DNA from 3 places in the Citrobacter rodentium NBRC 105723 genome. Region 1 is predicted to be linked to each of the others. Evidence: predicted binding sites of a transcription regulator. Region 1 holds the regulator's gene; each other region holds the start of a gene.
What was found. The regulator PurR, encoded in region 1, represses purine synthesis genes. The targets are predictions, from matches to a motif close to CANGCAAACGTTTGCNTG.
Positions count from the first base shown of each region.

Region 2: purM (phosphoribosylformylglycinamidine cyclo-ligase) is a predicted target of PurR. The motif match lies at 1,656-1,673, and genes of this name have one in related genera.
Region 3: K7R23_RS24230 (nucleoside-specific channel-forming protein Tsx) is a predicted target of PurR. The motif match lies at 2,507-2,524, and genes of this name have one in related genera.

Region 1 covers NZ_CP082833.1:4,082,401-4,086,470, forward strand. Annotated here, with positions in the region: gene K7R23_RS19395 (MFS transporter) at 1-741, opposite strand, end outside; gene cydH (cytochrome bd-I oxidase subunit CydH) at 907-996, opposite strand; gene purR (HTH-type transcriptional repressor PurR) at 1,290-2,315, shown strand; gene punR (DNA-binding transcriptional activator PunR) at 2,312-3,244, opposite strand; gene punC (purine nucleoside transporter PunC) at 3,357-4,070, shown strand, end outside.
Region 2 covers NZ_CP082833.1:3,029,233-3,033,302, reverse strand. Annotated here, with positions in the region: gene uraA (uracil permease) at 1-746, opposite strand, end outside; gene upp (uracil phosphoribosyltransferase) at 842-1,468, opposite strand; gene purM (phosphoribosylformylglycinamidine cyclo-ligase) at 1,735-2,772, shown strand; gene purN (phosphoribosylglycinamide formyltransferase) at 2,772-3,413, shown strand; gene ppk1 (polyphosphate kinase 1) at 3,588-4,070, shown strand, end outside.
Region 3 covers NZ_CP082833.1:5,078,387-5,082,456, forward strand. Annotated here, with positions in the region: gene ribH (6,7-dimethyl-8-ribityllumazine synthase) at 1-26, opposite strand, end outside; gene ribD (bifunctional diaminohydroxyphosphoribosylaminopyrimidine deaminase/5-amino-6-(5-phosphoribosylamino)uracil reductase RibD) at 116-1,219, opposite strand; gene nrdR (transcriptional regulator NrdR) at 1,223-1,672, opposite strand; gene K7R23_RS24225 (SadB/YajI family lipoprotein) at 1,825-2,364, shown strand; gene K7R23_RS24230 (nucleoside-specific channel-forming protein Tsx) at 2,662-3,516, shown strand; gene K7R23_RS24235 (helix-turn-helix transcriptional regulator) at 3,574-4,070, opposite strand, start outside.

The DNA of each region.
Region 1 (4,070 bases):
GCCAATCAGCACCAGCATCCCGGTGACAAACGCTGGCGTGGCATGGGTGATGCTGTGCAATACCGGCGCGATATAAGTATAAAGCGTGAACATAGCGCCGGCGCCCAGCACCGTGGTCAGTAATGCCGACAGCACCTGCGGGCGCATCAGCACAGCCAGCTCTTTTTTCACCTCCGGACGCGTACCGGCGCCGCCTTTCGGCAAGGAGAAAAACAGGCTCACTATGGCGATCACCCCCAGTCCGGCGGTCGCAATAAACGACATGCGCCAGCCAATGGTTTCCCCAAGCCAGGTTGCCGCCGGCACGCCGCCAATGTTGGCGATGGTCAGCCCCATAAACATAGTGGCGACCGCGCTCGCCTGCTTGTGCTTTGGCACCACGCTTGCGGCGACAACGGAACCGAGGCCGAAAAATGCGCCGTGGTTGAGGCTGGTGAGGATGCGGGACAGCATCAGCGTGGCGTAATCAGGCGCGATAGCGGAAAGCACGTTCCCCAGCGTGAAGATAGCCATCAGAAAGATCAAGGCATTACGGCGGCCACGGTGCGAAAGCAGCAGCGTCATGAGCGGCGCGCCGACCATCACCCCAACGGCGTAAGCGCTGATCAGCATCCCTGCTGCGGGTATCGACACATCGACGCCGCGGGCAATAACCGGCAATAAGCCCATTGGAGAGAATTCAGTCGTACCGATACCGAATGCGCCAATGGCCAGCGCCAGTAAGGGATAATTTATTTTCATACGGTAATGACTCCGCCTGTCCGCGTTTATTCGCGATGCTAAGGAAAGTCAAAAGTATGATGCTAATCACAAAAAAAGAGAAGTTTACAATTTTACAAAAGACTTTTGCAAAACCGATAACAATAGCGGCGAGCGTGAGGGAGCAACCGCCCCCTCAGCGATGAATCAGTGCAGCGCTGCGGTTAAACCACCCGCAACAATCAGGGCCAGAACAATAAACGTGGTGATTAATGAAAATTTCAGATCGGTGCTCATCAAGTTTTCTCCTTTTTATACCCACACAAAAAGTGATATAGCGCATTTTTGCACACTTGACGGTAAAAATCTCCCATGTTTTAGAGTGATATCTGTTTTTAACACTTCCCCTTTTCGTTAAGATCAGCCAAAATTCGACGCTTACTTGTTTAGCGTACCGGCCATTGACCCCTTCCTGACGTTCCGTGTCGTTTTCCCGGCGTGCCGCAACCCTGATGTTGCGATCGGGGTGTGTAAAGGCAAACGATTACTTAGCGTATTTAATGTTCAGGCAGGGTCTGGAGTGAGATGTAATGGCAACCATTAAAGATGTAGCGAAGCGAGCAAACGTTTCCACTACAACCGTATCACACGTAATCAATAAAACGCGTTTCGTTGCAGAGGAAACGCGTAACGCGGTGTGGGCGGCAATCAAAGAATTGCACTATTCCCCCAGCGCCGTTGCCCGCAGCCTGAAGGTGAATCACACCAAATCCATTGGCCTGCTGGCGACCAGCAGCGAAGCCGCGTATTTTGCCGAAATTATTGAAGCGGTGGAAAAAAACTGCTTCCAGAAAGGCTACACCCTGATCCTCGGCAACGCCTGGAACAACCTGGAAAAACAGCGCGCCTATCTGTCGATGATGGCGCAGAAGCGCGTCGACGGTCTGCTGGTGATGTGCTCTGAGTATCCCGATCCCCTGCTCGCAATGCTGGAGGAGTATCGCCATATCCCTATGGTGGTGATGGACTGGGGCGAAGCGAAAGCCGACTTTACCGACTCGGTGATCGATAACGCCTTTGAGGGCGGTTATATGGCGGGTCGCTACCTGGTGGAGCGCGGACATCGTGAAATCGGCGTAATTCCGGGTCCGCTGGAGCGCAACACCGGCGCGGGCCGCCTGGCCGGCTTTATGAAAGCGATGGAAGAGGCGCTGATTAAAGTGCCGGAAAACTGGATTGTGCAGGGCGATTTTGAACCCGAGTCCGGCTATCGCGCCATGCAGCAGATCCTGTCGCAGTCGCATCGCCCGACGGCAGTATTTTGCGGCGGCGACATCATGGCAATGGGTGCGCTCTGCGCCGCTGACGAAATGGGCCTGCGCGTTCCGCAGGATGTGTCGCTGATTGGCTATGACAACGTGCGCAACGCCCGCTTCTTTACCCCGGCATTGACCACTATCCACCAGCCAAAAGATTCGCTGGGTGAAACGGCCTTTAATATGCTGCTGGACCGCATCGTCAACAAGCGTGAGGAGTCGCAGTCAATAGAGGTGCATCCGCGCCTGATTGAGCGTCGTTCGGTGGCCGACGGCCCGTTCCGCGACTATCGCCGCTAAGCCTTCTCTGCGGGCGTCTCATCAGGCTCCCGCAGCCACTCCCGGTTCAGCGTTTCGCTGTCTCCCAGATATTCCAGCAGCCACGCCAGCGCGGGCGACATATCATTTTGCTGCCAGGTCAGACAGCAGGCGGCGTCCGGGAAGGGATTTTCCAGCTCAAGCGCCACCCATCGTCCCGCGTTAAGATGCGGTTTGGCAAAGTGGGTCGGCACCATGCCGATACAGAGTCCGGCACTGATGCAGGTGGCGGACGAATCCCAGTCCGGCACCACCACCCGCCTCTGATTGTCCAGCAGCCACGTTACCCGTTTAGGCAAATTGCGCGAGGTATCTTCCAGCACCAGCGAGGGCCAGTTTCGCAGCGTGTCATCGCTTATCGGTCCAGCCATCGCCGCCAGGGGGTGATGGCTGGCGACCACGCAGCTCCAGCTCAGCATCCCCATATCCCGAAAGGCGTAGCGTCCCCCTACCGGAATGGCGCGGGTCGCGCCGATGGCGAGTTCCACCCTGCCGTCAGAGAGCGCATCCCAGACGCCGTTAAAGACCTCCTGAAACACCAGCAGCTCCACATCGTCGAAGTGGCGATAGAAATCGACGATCATCTGCCCGGTGCGCTCAGGCCGAACAATATTGTCCACCGCGATCGGCAACTGCCCGCGCCAGCCGTTAGCAATTTGCTGACACTGCCGACGGGTGTCCTGCATTTTTTTGATAACAGAACGCCCTTCTTTTAAAAACCATACGCCGGCAGGCGTCAGCGCCACATCCCGGTGCCGCCGCTCAAACAGCGGCACCGCCAGCCACTCTTCCAGTTGACGTACCGTATAGCTTACCGCCGAAGGCACCCGGTGCAACTCTTGCGCTGCCGAACTGAAACTCCCGTTGCGCGCCACCGCATCCACCACTTCCAGCGCGTATTCTGACCACATAATCTGCCTGCAAAATTTTTGAACGCAATAAGCAAATATTACCGTTTCACAAGGTAAAAGACACTCCCTACACTCTGCGCCAGAGTTTTTCATTAAAAATAAGAGAACAACTATGCAACCAGGAAAAGGGTTTTTAGTCTGGCTGGCGGGCCTTAGCGTGCTGGGATTTCTGGCAACGGATATGTATCTCCCTGCCTTCGCCGCCATTCAGAGTGACCTGCAAACGTCCGCTTCCGCGGTCAGCGCCAGCCTCAGTCTGTTTTTGGCCGGCTTTGCCGTGGCGCAGCTGCTGTGGGGACCGCTTTCCGATCGCTATGGACGTAAACCGGTACTGCTGTTGGGATTAGCTATTTTCGCTCTTGGCAGTCTGGGGATGCTGTGGGTGGAGAGCGCCGCCGCCTTACTGGCGCTGCGCTTTATTCAGGCGGTGGGGGTTTGCGCCGCATCCGTTATCTGGCAGGCGCTGGTGACGGATTATTATCCGTCGCAAAAAATTAACCGCATTTTCGCCACCATCATGCCGCTGGTGGGGCTCTCCCCTGCGCTGGCGCCGCTGCTGGGCAGCTGGATCCTCACCCACTTTAGCTGGCAGGCGATTTTCGCCACTCTGTTTGCTATCACGCTGGTGCTAATGCTGCCTGCTCTGCGTCTCAGGCCAGCGCAAAAAGCGCGCAGTGACAGCGAACATAAACTGACTTTCGCCACGTTACTGCGCACCAGGAGCTATCGCGGGAACGTGCTGATCTACGCCGCCTGTTCCGCCAGCTTTTTTGCCTGGCTTACCGGCTCGCCGTTTATCCTTAACGCGATGGGCTATACCCCGGCC
Region 2 (4,070 bases), 1.1 Mb from region 1:
GTCACCACCAGGTGGCCGACGTGTTCAGCAATCACCACCAGCGCAGCAGGCAGAATGGTGAGGATGGCAAACCATTCAAAACGCGGTGTGTAGAAGGTCGGCAGCGCAAACCAGTGCGCCTCGGCGATCGGCGTGGTATCGACAACGCCCATCGCGAACGACAGCGCATAACCAGCCAGCACGCCGATGAGGATCGGGATAATCGCCAGGAAACCACGGAACAGAACGGAGCCAAACACCGTTACCGCCAGCGTCACCATAGAGATAATAATGGTTTTCGCCTCCGGTGACTGTCCTTCCGCCGGCAGCAATCCGGCCATTCCGGCGGCGACGCCCGCCAGTTCCAGACCAATCACGGCAACGATTGCGCCCATCGCCGCTGGCGGGAACATGACGTCCAGCCAGCCGGTTCCCGCCTTTTTCACAATGAAAGAGACCAGGCAGAACAGCACGCCGCACATAATGAAGCCGCCTAACGCCACTTCGTATCCCAGCGGCAGCAACAGCAGAACCGGCGAAATAAAGGCAAAGCTCGACCCTAAATAGGCCGGGATCTTCCCTTTACAGATAAACAGATACAGCAGCGTACCGATCCCGTTGAACAGCAGGACGGTAGCCGGGTTAATATGAAACAGAACGGGCACCAGCACGGTTGCGCCAAACATGGCGAACAGGTGTTGCAAACTCAGCGGGATTGTCTGTAAAAGCGGCGGTCGTTCACTCACCCCGATAGCGCGGCGTGTCATAAGTTTTCCTCTGAACAGGTTTTGTTATTAGCAGTTGAGTTGTTTTATTCAAAAAAAAGCCGACTCTTAAAGTCGGCTGATGATTAATTATTCATTTATTTAGTACCGAAGATCTTATCGCCGGCATCGCCAAGCCCCGGAATAATGTATCCGTGCTCGTTCAGCCCCTGGTCGATAGATGCGGTGTACAGTTCCACATCCGGATGCGCTTTCTCCAGCGCGGCGATACCTTCCGGCGCCGCCACCAGCACCAGCACTTTTATACTGCTGCAGCCCGCTTTTTTCAGCAGGTCGATGGTAGCGATAACCGACCCACCGGTCGCCAGCATCGGGTCGACGATCAGCGCCATACGCTCATCGATGTTGGAAACCAGCTTCTGGAAATAAGGGACCGGCTCCAGAGTCTCTTCATTGCGGTACATCCCGACCACGCTGATGCGCGCGCTCGGTACATTTTCCAGCACGCCTTCCATCATCCCCAGACCTGCGCGCAGGATAGGCACGACGGTAATTTTTTTCCCTTTGATCTGGTCGACTTCAACCGGGCCGTTCCAGCCTTCAATGGTGACCTTTTCGGTTTCCAGGCCCGCAGTCGCTTCGTAGGTCAGCAGACTGCCTACTTCCGAGGCGAGTTCACGAAAGCGTTTGGTACTGATGTCGTTTTCACGCATCAGACCCAGCTTGTGTTTGACGAGTGGGTGTTTGACTTCCACGATCTTCATACTCTTCTCCTTTCCTCAGACGAGTGGCAACCACAAAAAAATCGCCGGATTATACCGCTTTTCCCCCTGGGCGCAACATAACGTATGCATGATATGGATCAAGCAAAGCGATATACGTCTGGGTAATGAGTATAAAACACGCCCGCATTCTGTGCGGGGTGAACAGAAAAGCGGAGAGAAAAGCAGGCTCGCAAACGTTTGCTTTCCCTGCTAGAATTGCGCCGAATTTTACTTTTACCGCAAGAAACAACGTGGGGAACCAGGCAGTGACCGATAAAACCTCTCTTAGCTACAAAGATGCCGGTGTTGATATTGATGCGGGCAATGCCCTGGTGGATCGAATCAAAGGCGTAGTGAAGAAAACTCGTCGCCCGGAGGTCATGGGCGGGCTGGGTGGCTTCGGTGCGCTGTGCGCGTTGCCGCAAAAATATCGTGAACCGGTACTGGTTTCCGGCACTGACGGCGTGGGCACCAAGCTGCGTCTGGCGATGGATCTGAAACGTCATGACACCATTGGTATCGATCTGGTGGCGATGTGCGTCAACGATCTGGTGGTACAGGGCGCGGAGCCGCTGTTTTTCCTCGACTACTACGCGACGGGCAAACTGGACGTCGACACCGCTGCCAGCGTAATTAACGGTATCGCTGAAGGCTGTCTGCAATCCGGCTGCGCGCTGGTAGGCGGTGAAACCGCAGAAATGCCGGGGATGTATCACGGTGAAGATTACGATGTCGCTGGTTTCTGCGTCGGAGTAGTGGAAAAGTCAGAAATTATCGACGGCTCTAAAGTTGCCGATGGCGATGTGCTGATTGCGCTGGGCTCCAGCGGCCCGCACTCCAACGGCTATTCGCTGGTGCGCAAAATTGTGGAAGTCAGCGGTTGCGATCCGCAAACAACCGATCTCGACGGCAAGCCGTTAGCCGATCACCTGCTGGCGCCGACCCGCATCTATGTGAAATCGATTCTCGAACTGATCGAGAAGGCCGACGTACACGCCATTGCGCACCTGACCGGCGGCGGCTTCTGGGAAAATATTCCGCGCGTTCTGCCGGACAGCACCCAGGCGGTCATCAACGAATCGTCATGGCAGTGGCCAGCCGTCTTTAACTGGCTGCAAAACGCCGGCAACGTCAGCCAGCACGAAATGTATCGTACCTTTAACTGCGGAGTCGGGATGATTATCGCCCTGCCGGCAAGCGAAGTGGATAATGCGCTGGCTCTGCTGCGGGCAAAAGGTGAAAATGCGTGGAAAATCGGTCATATCAGGGCATCTGATGCCGAACAGCGCGTGGTTATCGAATAATGAATATTGTGGTGCTTATTTCCGGTAACGGAAGCAATTTGCAGGCGATCATTGATGCCTGTAAAGAGAAGAAGATCAAAGGCACCCTCCGGGCAGTATTCAGCAACAAGGCCGACGCGTTCGGCCTTGAGCGTGCCAGAACAGCGGGTATTGCGACCCATACGCTGACTGCCGATCGGTTTGCCAGCCGCGACGCCTACGATCGCGAACTGATGCTGGAAATTGACGCCTACGCGCCTGATGTGGTGGTGCTGGCCGGCTTTATGCGTATTCTGAGCCCGGCGTTCGTTGCCCATTACGCTGGACGCCTGCTGAACATCCACCCTTCCCTGCTGCCGAAATATCCCGGCCTGCATACCCATCGCCAGGCGCTGGAAAATGGCGATGAAGAGCACGGCACCTCGGTGCATTTTGTGACTGACGAACTGGATGGCGGCCCGGTCATTTTGCAGGCCAAAGTACCGGTATTCGAGGGCGATGATGAAGATGAGATCACCGCTCGCGTTCAGGCGCAGGAACACACGATTTATCCGCTCGTCATCCGCTGGTTTGTGGAAGGACGTCTGAAGATGCGCGACAACGCCGCCTGGCTCGACGGCCAGCCGCTGCCGCCGCAGGGATATGCGTCTGACGAATCATAACTTCTCTTCACAGGCCGGAAGTCAGCCCTCAACCCTCCGGCCTACTCTTCTTCCCTTCTTTATGTTATCAAACAGTTTATCGTCATACTTTTCTGGCACAGTTGGACATCTGAGAGCATTGCTCGCCATAATGATCAGGCAGTGTCCCGTGAATAAAACGGAGTATAGGTATTAATGGGTCAGGAAAAGCTATACATCGAAAAAGAACTGAGCTGGTTAGCGTTCAACGAGCGCGTGCTCCAGGAAGCGGCGGATAAATCAAACCCGTTGATTGAAAGGATGCGTTTCTTAGGCATCTATTCCAATAACCTTGATGAATTCTATAAAGTACGTTTCGCTGAGCTAAAGCGGCGCATTATCATCAGCGAAGAACAGGGCTCAAATTCGCACTCTCGCCATCTGCTGGGCAAAATCCAGTCCCGGGTGTTAAAGGCCGACCAGGAGTTCGACGGCCTGTATAATGAGCTCCTGCTGGAGATGGCGCGCAATCAGATCTTCCTGATCAACGAACGTCAGCTGTCGGCCAATCAGCAGGTCTGGCTGCGCCACTACTTCAAGCACTATCTGCGCCAGCACATCACGCCGATTTTGATTAACCGCGAAACGGATCTGGTTCAGTTCCTGAAAGATGACTATACCTACCTGGCGGTGGAGATT
Region 3 (4,070 bases), 1.0 Mb from region 1:
GCAACGTTAGCTTCAATAATGTTCATATTCTTCCTTCGGGTTCGGTATAAGCCCCCGCAGGGGGGCGGATTTTATCATAAATATCGTCGCGCTGCTTCCTAAATTCAGGAAGCCATTACGCGGGGATCAAATGCAGGCAAACATCCGGACCTGTATAACGTATCTCTTTGAATTGAAACTGCGGCGCGTCGGCCAGTTTCTCAAGCCCCGGCAGAACGCATAAGCCACGGGCGTCGCTGCCTAACAGTTTAGGCGCAACATACATGATTAGCTCATCCACTACCCCGGCCTGCAACAGCGCGCCGGCGAGCGTCGGCCCGGCCTCCACCCACAGGCTGTTGATCTGCTGTTTGCCCAGCAGCATCAGCAGCAGCACCAGATCGAGATGACCGTTATGCTCCGGCACCTGAATCGTGCGTACCGATTCCGGCCAGACCCGATCGTCCTCTTTCGTGCGCGCAAACCAGGTTTCCCCCGGCTGGCTGACAATACGGTGTTCCGGCGTCACGCGGTTGCGGCTGTCGATGACAATCCGCACCGGCTGACGCAAATTTTCCTGCGGATATGCGGCCTGCGTCGCCTCACCCAGCTCCGACCAGCGCACGGTCAACTGCGGATCGTCCGCCAGCACCGTTTCGCTGCTGGTCAGAATGGCATGGCTTTGCGCGCGCAGGCGCTGCACGTCGCGTCGCGCCTGCGGCGAGGTGATCCACTGGCTTTCGCCGCTGGCCATCGCCGTGCGCCCATCCAGAGACGCGCCGAGCTTGAGCTGCACGTAGGGAAAACCGGTGCGCATCCGCTTAAGAAAGCCTTTATTCAACGCTTCAGCTTCGCTCATCATCAGCCCGTGGCTGACCTCAATGCCCGCCTGCTGCAGACGATACAGACCGCGCCCCGCCACCTGCGGATTGGGGTCCTGCATCGCGGCGACCACGCGCGCCATGCCGGCGGCGATCAGCGCATCGCAGCATGGCGGCGTACGGCCATGATGGCTACAGGGTTCAAGGGTCACGTAGGCCGTGGCGCCTTTGGCTTTTTCACCCGCCATCCGTAGCGCATGGACTTCGGCGTGGGGTTCACCGGCGCGATAATGGTAGCCTTCGCCGACAATCTCGCCGTCTTTGACGATCACACAGCCGACATTCGGATTGGGATGGGTGGTAAACCGCCCGCGCGCAGCAAGCTTCAGCGCCCGCGCCATGTATAACTCATCCTGCATGGCTTAATCCTGTAAGCGGGCGATCTCTTCGCCAAATTCTTTAATATCTTCGAAGCTGCGGTAAACCGAGGCAAAGCGGATGTAGGCGACTTTATCGAGCTTTTTCAGCTGCTCCATCACCAGATTACCGATCATTTTGCTGGGCACTTCGCGTTCGCCGGTCGCACGGAGCTGCGACTTAATGTGATTTAACGCCATTTCAACGTCATCAGAACTCACCGGGCGCTTTTCCAGCGCGCGCAGCATCCCGCTGCGTAACTTCTCTTCATTAAACGGTTCGCGCACATCGTTGCTTTTCACAACGCGCGGCATGACAAGTTCCGCAACTTCAAAAGTGGTGAAACGTTCATTACAGACCAGACACTGCCGACGGCGGCGTACGGAGGAGCCCTCGCCCACGAGACGAGAGTCAATTACCTTAGTGTCTACGGCGAAACAGAATGGGCAATGCATACGGCGTCCTGACCAGGTGGTTAACAGAAATCTATTTTACCCTGAACTGGCGAGACAACAAAGGCGCAACGCTTTTGAGACAAAGGATCGATGCCTTCGCTCATTTTACGATCTACCATTAGGTCATCGCGAAAGCCCGGGAAAACAGAGATATGACAAAACGTTACCTAAGAATCCTGCTGGTGGGAAGCCTCTTTAGCCTGACGGCCTGCGCCCAGCAGAGCGAAGTTCGCCAGATGCATCAAAGCATCAGTACGCTGAATAAAGAGATGCAGCAGCTTAATCAGGAAACCGTCAAAATTAACCAGCAAAACAGCCTGAACGTAAAATCCGACCGCGGCGTTTACCTGCTGCCGGGTTCAAACACGCCGGCGCGGCTTAACAGTCAGATTGGCATGCTGCGCATGTCATTAGTGAATATCACCCCCAATGCCGACGGGATGCGCGCGACGCTGCGGATTCAGGGCGAGTCGAGCGATCCGCTTCCGGCCTTCAGCGGCACCGTGGAATATGGGCAACTTCAGGGAACAACTGACAATTATCAGGAAGTGAATGTGCAGAATCAGTTGATTAACGCCCCGGCCAGCGTACTGGCGCCGAGCGATGTGGATATTCCGCTACAGCTTAACGGGATGACTGCTGAACAGACTGGCTTTATCCGCATCCATGATATTCAGCCTGTCACGCAATAAACACTCCTGCGGAACGTTTTGTGCGTTCCGCAACATCCTTCCGCGCCTTATGTGACCCCTCTTACATCACCAGAATTTTTGCGAAACCTTTGCAATATTCACTACAGTCAGTACAATCGCCGCGCTAAAACGTACAAACGTGAACGCAATCGATTACGCGAATGATAGAACTGTGAAACAAGACAGATTTTTGTGAGCAATGATTTTTATAATAGGCTCGCAGAAACACGAAATATTTAGAAACGCAATTTGCGCCTTTTTCACTCCCGTCAGGGATTTTTAATCAGTGGCATACATATGAAAAAAACATTACTTGCAGCCGGTGCCGTGCTCGCGCTCTCTTCAACTTTCACCGTGAACGCCGCGGAGAACGATAAACCGCAGTATCTTTCCGACTGGTGGCACCAGAGCGTCAACGTGGTGGGTTCTTACCATACCCGCTTCGGACCCACTCTGCGCAACGATACCTATCTTGAATACGAAGCTTTCGCTAAAAAAGACTGGTTTGATTTCTATGGTTACGTTGATGCCCCGCGCTTTTTCGGCGGCGACAGCAACTCACGCGGGATCTGGAACCACGGTTCTCCGCTGTTTATGGAGATCGAACCGCGTTTTTCCATTGATAAGCTGACCAATAGCGATCTGAGCTTCGGTCCGTTCAAAGAGTGGTATTTCGCCAATAACTATATCTACGATATGGGCCGTAACAGCGAAGGCCGCCAGAGCACCTGGTATATGGGTCTGGGCACCGATGTCGATACCGGTCTGCCGATGAGCCTGTCTCTGAACGTGTATGCGAAATATCAGTGGCAGAACTACGGCGCGTCAAATGAAAACGAATGGGACGGCTACCGTTTCAAAGTGAAATACTTTGTGCCGATTACCGAGCTGTGGGGCGGTAATCTGAGCTACATTGGCTTCACCAACTTCGACTGGGGTTCCGATCTCGGCGACGATCAGTACCGCACCAGCAACTCTATCGCATCCAGCCATATTCTGGCGCTGAACTACGATCACTGGCACTACTCGGTGGTCGCCCGTTACTTCCATAACGGCGGTCAGTGGAAAGATGGCGACGAGCCGGTATGGCAGGCCGAACCAATTAAGTCCAACGGCTTCGGCTGGTATCTGGTGGTGGGTTACAACTTCTAAACCGCGTCGGGATTGCCGGGTGGCAGCTACGCCTTACCCGGCCTACGCCTGGCACTATCAGGCACGCACCTTACGCAAAAAATCCGCCAGCGAGCGATCCGCGCTTTCGCGAAAGCGTCTCTCTGTCAGGGTAATCCGCAGACACCTGTCGAGCCGAAAACAGCGATAATCATCGCGACGTTCGCACCAGGCGACCAGCAGCCAGTGCTCGCCCCAGAAAAACATCCCCAGCGGCTGTACCTCCCGCCAGGTGAGCTGTCCGGCTTCATCGCGATAATGCAGCGCCAGCACCTGCTGCGCTGAAATCGCCCGATGGATGCGATCAAACGCGCTGCGAGAATGTGGCTGAGTCCCCAAATCAGGGGCAAATATTCGCGCCTGTTCCGCTTTCCGCCGCCCCTCTTCCGGTAGGATCGCCAGCACTTTCTCCTGCGCCGACTCCAGCTCCCGCGACAGCAGCTTGCCGCCCCAGGTATGCAGCAGACGAATAGCGACGATAAGCGCTTCCGATTCGCGGTGAGTCAGCATCAGCGGCGGCAGATCGAAACCTGCCA